2 regions of the Peptostreptococcus equinus genome follow, and region 1 is predicted to be linked to the other one. Evidence: riboswitches for the same ligand, from Rfam matches in the RefSeq annotation. Region 1 holds a riboswitch; the other holds the start of a gene.

Evidence for each region. Region 1 has a riboswitch for thiamine pyrophosphate ahead of cytX (putative hydroxymethylpyrimidine transporter CytX). Riboswitches for the same ligand answer to the same signal wherever they lie in the genome.
Region 2: it holds a riboswitch for thiamine pyrophosphate, as region 1 does, so the genes downstream of both, thiD (bifunctional hydroxymethylpyrimidine kinase/phosphomethylpyrimidine kinase) here and cytX (putative hydroxymethylpyrimidine transporter CytX) in region 1, are expected to answer to the same signal.

Annotation. Positions count from the first base shown of each region.
Region 1 is NZ_CP114052.1:229,798-233,227, forward strand. It holds gene O0R46_RS01265 (CoA-disulfide reductase) at 1-510, opposite strand, end outside; gene O0R46_RS01270 (ArsR/SmtB family transcription factor) at 542-826, opposite strand; gene O0R46_RS01275 (TIGR01906 family membrane protein) at 1,005-1,640, opposite strand; TPP riboswitch at 1,807-1,903, shown strand; gene cytX (putative hydroxymethylpyrimidine transporter CytX) at 1,941-3,113, shown strand; gene thiW (energy coupling factor transporter S component ThiW) at 3,129-3,430, shown strand, end outside.
Region 2 is NZ_CP114052.1:558,853-562,282, forward strand. It holds gene aroF (3-deoxy-7-phosphoheptulonate synthase) at 1-804, shown strand, start outside; gene O0R46_RS02890 (hypothetical protein) at 872-1,282, opposite strand; TPP riboswitch at 1,429-1,533, shown strand; gene thiD (bifunctional hydroxymethylpyrimidine kinase/phosphomethylpyrimidine kinase) at 1,589-2,413, shown strand; gene thiM (hydroxyethylthiazole kinase) at 2,428-3,430, shown strand, end outside.

The DNA of each region.
Region 1 (3,430 bases):
ATTTTCTGCCATTTCAACACCGATAAATCCACCACCGATTACTACAGCTTCATTTGGTTTTCTTTCGTCTACATAGGCTTTTATCGCATCGGTATCTGGTATATTTCTCAAAGTAAATACATTCTCTGCTTGGTCTAATCCTGGAATTGGGGGCTTGATTGGATTTGCTCCAGGTGATAAGATTAATTCGTCATATGATTCTGTGTATTCTTCGCCTGTTTGTACTTTTTTTACAGTTACAGTCTTATTTTCTGGATCTATAGATATAACTTCGCTAAAATTTCTTATGTCAATATTAAATCTTTGACTCATACCAGGAACAGTTTGCACTAATAGAGCATCTCTATTTTGTATAACTTCTCCTATATAATATGGCAGACCGCAATTTGCGAAAGAAATATATTCACCTCTTTCAAACATTATAATTTCTGATGTTTCATCTAATCTTCTTAATCTTGCTGCAGCAGTAGCACCACCAGCTACACCGCCCACTATTAATATTTTCTTCATTTACTGACCACCTTTCTTTTTAGTAAAATATTTATACGTCTAAATTTTTTATTATTCCTTCAACAAATTTATTATTTACTGAGTAAATTATTTCGGTACCTTCTCTCTTACTAGATAATATACCAGCAGATTTTAATTTACCCAAATGCTGTGATACAGTAGATTGTGCCATATCTAAGCATGAATGCATATCTGATACATTGTGAGGACCATTCTCTATTAATCCTTTTACAATACACAATCTAACAGGATGTGCAAGAGCTTTCAAAATATCTGCATATTTAATTAATTCTTCCTTAGTTGTTTTAATTTCCATTTTATCATCCTTTATTCAAATTTTAATAATTTATTTTTTATATCACAATGATATAGAAAACGATTTTTAGTTATATAGTAATAAATACTTATATTGAATATATACAATATAATAACAATATACAAATAACTTTATATTTATATATTACGATATTTGGATATATAAGTCAAGAAAAAATCTATTTATTTTTCTTTTTGTAAATAAAGAAAAATATTGAACTTAAAATTAACAATATAACTAAGAGTGAAAGTGCTGTATGAAAGAAAAAAGTTTCAGGCAACAAATCTATGATTGGATCTTTATTAGAATCAAATTGCCAATAATCATTCCTGAAAAAAATTTTGTGAAATATTACAAAACTATCCTCAAAATTTATTATAAAAGGAATAGATAAAAGCAAGGGTAAAATTAATATTTGTATAGATATGTTTAAAAAGTATTTCCAATCTTTGTTTTTTATTATATATATAAAACCTAATATAGATGTCATAGAAAAGATAAATAATAATTTTATAAGTATTTGAACTATATTTCTAACATCAATAAAGTGTATAATAGCTTCCTTAGAAGATGGTAGATTTGGTAATTTAAAGGGCTTGTTTTTAAATGATAGGTTGTAGTATATAAGATAATTATAATTTTCCTTTATGGTTTGACGACTATAACCCGTATTTTCAGGTATCTTTAGATTATCAATATCAAAATAATACAAGGATTTAAATGAGAATATAAAAATTACACTTGCTAGAATAAACCATATAAAAATTGTATGCCTAGAAGTTTTCATTATTTTATTTAAATATATTTTCTTCATTTTTTTCTCCTTTATAAAATTATATTTGTAAATTTATTTAGTATTAACCTATAATATAATATTACAGTATGAATTTTTTATTGACAATGAAATTTTTATATTTAACATAACATGAACAAATTATAGTGTTTTATAATATTATATGCTATACTTTATTTAAGTTAATAATTTAAAAGGGGAGCTTTTGCTGAGAGTAAGTTTGACTTAGACCCTAGAACCTGATTTGGATAATGCCAACGTAGGAAACTTTTTTACTGTATGCCTATTGGTATGCAGATTTTTTATTTTAGGAGGTACTATATGAAGGAAAATAGAGTGTCAGTATTTAATAATGGACTCATATGGTTTGGAGCGGGTGTTTCTATTGCAGAAATAATAACTGGAACATATTTCGCATCTCTTGGATTTTCAAGAGCTATGCTAGCTATAGTAATTGGTCATATAATAGGTGGTTTTTTAATGTTTTTGGCTGGTTATATGGGAGCAAAGACAAAACTAACATCTATGGAAACTGTAAAAATTGGTTTTGGTAATAAAGGTGGATTAATTTTTGCTCTTTTAAATGTAGTACAGCTAGTAGGTTGGACCGCAATAATGATTTATGATGGAGCCCTTGCCGCAAATGGAATATTTTCTGTAGGTACATGGCTATGGGCTATAATAATAGGAGGATTGATAATTTTATGGATAGTGATTGGAATTGAAAATCTCGGTAAAATCAATTTAGTAGCTATGATTGGCCTATTTGCTCTTACATTAGTTCTTTCTGTACTCGTATTCAAGGGACATAATCTGAATGCAGGGCCAAGTAAAGATGCTATGTCTTTTGGTGCAGCTCTTGAACTGGCGGTAGCTATGCCTCTATCATGGCTTCCAGTAATAAGCGATTATACAAGAAGAGCAGAAAAGCCCTTAAAGGCAACTACAACAAGTGTTATAGCCTATAATATAGTCAGTATTTGGATGTATGCCATAGGATTAGGTCTTGCAATATTCACTAAAGAAACAGATATAGCAATAATAATGTTGAAGGCTGGTTTTGGAATATTGGGACTAGCATTAATAGTATTCTCTACTGTTACTACAGCATTTTTAGATGCAATTTCTGCTGGATTTTCATTTGCGTCAATATCTTCAAAAATATCAGCAAAGATGATAGGAATTTTAACAGGAATAATAGGAATTATCTGTGCTGTATTGTTCCCAATGGATGATATAACTAATTTTCTATATTTTATAGGTTCTGTATTTGCACCCATGATAGCTATTTTGATAGTTGAATTTTATATATTAAAAAATCAAGAAATCAAAAATAGTTTCAATATAAGAAATATAGTTATATGGATAGTTGGATTTGTAATATACAGATATATGCTTGATAAAAATCTAAATATAGGAAGTTCATTGCCAGATATTTTAATCACGATGATACTTGCTTATTTAGTAGGTAAATTTGTTCCTTCAAAAAATTAATATAAGGAGTATTTTATGAATAAATTAATTGAAATTGAGAATGAAAAAAACAATAATAAAGTCAATAATTATACCAATCATAAAAAGATGATTATTGGAGGCTTATTAATAGGTATATCAGTTATCGGAAGCTTCATATCCTTTCCTATAATGGGGAGTAAATGTGCACCAGTTCAGCATATTGTAAATGTATTGGCTGCAGTGATTTTGGGTCCAGCTTATGCTGTAGCTATGGCTTTTATATCCAGTTTTTTGAGAAATATTATGGGATTAGGTTCCATACTAGCTTTTCCAGGTAGTATGATTGGAGCTTTGTT
Region 2 (3,430 bases), 330 kb from region 1:
TATGGATATATGACAAGCAAAGAGTATAAGGAAAAGACTACATTTAAAGTTGGAAGTATAAATATAGGAGCAGATGAACCTGTGATAATATCTGGACCTTGTTCGGTGGAAAATTATGATACAATGCTTGCCATAACTAAGGAACTAAAAAAAGCAGATGTCAATTTGATTAGAGCAGGAGCATTCAAGCCTAGAACTTCACCATATGATTTTCAAGGTATTGGAAGAGATGGAGTTGAAATGCTTCAAAAAATTTCAAAAGAGGAAGATATTCCAGTAGTGACAGAGATAATGGATGTTAGAGACCTTGATTTTATGTATGATAAAATAGATGTATTTCAAGTTGGAACAAGAAATATGTATAATTATCCTTTATTAAGGGAATTAGGTAAAATTGACAAGCCAATTTTACTGAAGAGAGGATTTAGTGCAACTATAAAAGAGTTATTGCTTAGTGCCGAATACATTATGAAAGAAGGCAATGAAAAAATAATACTTTGTGAGAGGGGTATTAGAACTTTTTCTGACATTTCAAGAAATACACTAGATATTAGTGTTATACCTATTTTAAAAGAATTGACTCATTTGCCTGTTATGGTTGATCCAAGTCATGCAGCTGGTCAGAGGTCTTTGATAAAATCTCTATCATGTGCAGCTATTGGTGCTGGTGCAGATGGTTTGGTAATAGAATCACATATTAATCCGAATCAGGCTTGGAGTGATTCAATACAGACAATTGATACAAAATATATGAAAAAAATTGTAGATTTAAGTAGAAGAATTAAAAGAGAAATTTTATTATAAAAAAGAGAGCTAAGCTCTCTTTTTTAATTGTTTAAAATAATTCTATAAAATAAATAATTACTAGATTTTAAGCTTTAAAAAGTAGATGACCTAAAATTGTAACTATTAGTAGAAGGCTTATAATTCTATGTAATATAAACCAAGCTCCAGATCGTTTCTTTTTTTGTTTTGATCCATAGATACCCAGTAAAACTTGAAGTCCCAATATACAACCAGCTATTATTCCTGTGATACTTATTCCATTAATAGTCCACATTATTGAAAAGTGTAATAAAAGACCACCAACAGCCATTAACCCCCAAATCTTATGATATTTTACAAAAATAGTTACCAAAATAGGAAAATATTTATCTACTATTTTATATTTTTTTATATATTGATAAAAATTCTTTTTTATATATTTTGTAATAAAATTCATTACAGTGGCTCCAAAACTACCTAGTGCCAAAAATCCAAAAAACTTAGCAATTGTTTCCATAATACCTCCTAAAAAACTTAATACCTATTAGAATATTATATACTATTATCAAATGATTACAATATAATAATTGAATTTATAAAATTATTTTTGTTGTAAAATATAAATCGATATGATAATATAATGAATATAGTATAAAAAACTTGATATTATGAAAAGGGTGCTGATAAATCGGCTGAGATAAGAATGTGATTCTTGACCTTCGACCTGATCTGGGTAATGCCAGCGTAGGAATTCAATAAACGCCGCATATATCCATGGATATATGTTTTTTTTATTGCAAAAATTGTATGTGGAGGGCAAATAATGAAAAGAGTACTGACAATAGCTGGTTCTGATTCTAGCGGAGGGGCTGGGATTCAAACTGATTTGAAAACATTTGCTGCACATGGTGTATATGGTATGAGTGCCATTACTGCTGTTACAGCTCAAAATACAATGGGTGTAAATTTAATAGAAAATATTTCGCCTGAAATGATTCTAGCCCAAATAGATGCTGTATTTACTGATATTGAAGTAGATGCTGTAAAAATTGGTATGTTATCAAATTCAAATATAGTAAGGTCTGTATATGAAGGTTTAAAAAAATATAAAGCAAAAAATATTGTATTAGATCCAGTAATGATTTCTACATCTGGATTTGATTTAATTGATGATTTTGCAAAAAATGAGTTGATAAATAAATTATTTTCTTTGGCGGAAATTATTACTCCTAATATAATGGAAGCACAATGTATATATAGATTATTGTTCGATAAAGAGATAGAAATATCAACTAAAGAAGATATGGCAAAGGCTGGTAAAGAAATACAAAAAACTACAGGAAAGTATGTATTGATAAAAGGTGGGCACTTAGATGAAAATCCTTGTGATGTATTAATAGATAAAGAATCAAGAGAATATTTTTTCACAAATGTAAGAATTGACACTAAGAATACTCATGGCACAGGATGCACATTGTCATCATCTATTGCATCAAATTTAGGTCTTGGATTTGATATGATTAGATCTGTAAAAAAATCAAAGGAGTTTATTACTATGGCTATAGAATATTCTCTTGATATAGGTCATGGATGTGGTCCAACTAATCCAATGGGAAAAATTTATGAAGATTTAAAATTTGAACTATAAATAGAGGTATGAATATGAATATAGAAATAATAAAAAAAGAGATATACCAGTCTTTAGATAAAGTTAGACAAGTAAAACCATTAATAGAGCAAGTAACAAATTATGTTACAATAAATGACTGCGCAAATGTAACTTTAGCAATAGGAGCATCACCAGTAATGGGAGATGCATATGATGAAGTGGATCAAATGACAAGGGTAGCAAATGCGCTAGTCCTAAATTTTGGAATAATTAATTCAGATTCATTAAAAACAATGATAAAAGCTGGAATTACAGCGAATGAGAATAATATACCTATTGTTTTTGATCCTGTAGGTGTTGGAGCTACTCCTTTTAGAAATGAATCCGTAAAAGAATTTTTAAGTAAGGTACATGTAAATATCATAAAAGGAAATGCATCAGAAATAATGTCACTAGCAGGTATAAAAGTAAATACCAAGGGAGTAGATTCTAGTGTAGATAGTATAGAAGCAATAGATGCAGCACTATTAGTTTCAAGAAAATATAGGTGTGTGTGTGCAGTGACTGGAAAAATTGATATTATTACTGACGGAATAAATATCGTGAAAATTGAAAATGAATCAGACTCCTTAGCTTATATTACGGGTACTGGTTGTATGATTACATCACTTATAGGAAGTTTTATAGGGGCAAATAAGAATCCATTTATAAGTGCTATATCTGGGGTCTTAGCAATGAGCCTATCTGGAGAATTGGCAAAATCAGAAACTAGAGGAATTGCTTCATATAAAGAAAAAGTAATGAATAACATATTTAATTTAAATACAGTAATGATAAAAGAAAATGCAAAAATAACTTTTGAAAAAGTAAAATATCAGTACGATATGTATTTAGTTACAGATGAAAAAGCATGTTTAGGAAAAGATTTTTATAAAACTATAGAAGAAAGTATAAAGGGTGGAGCAAAAATCGTTCAACTTAGAGAAAAGAATCTTTCCACTAGAGATTTCCTAATTAGAGCTAAAAAACTAAAAGAAATTTGTGATAAATATGATA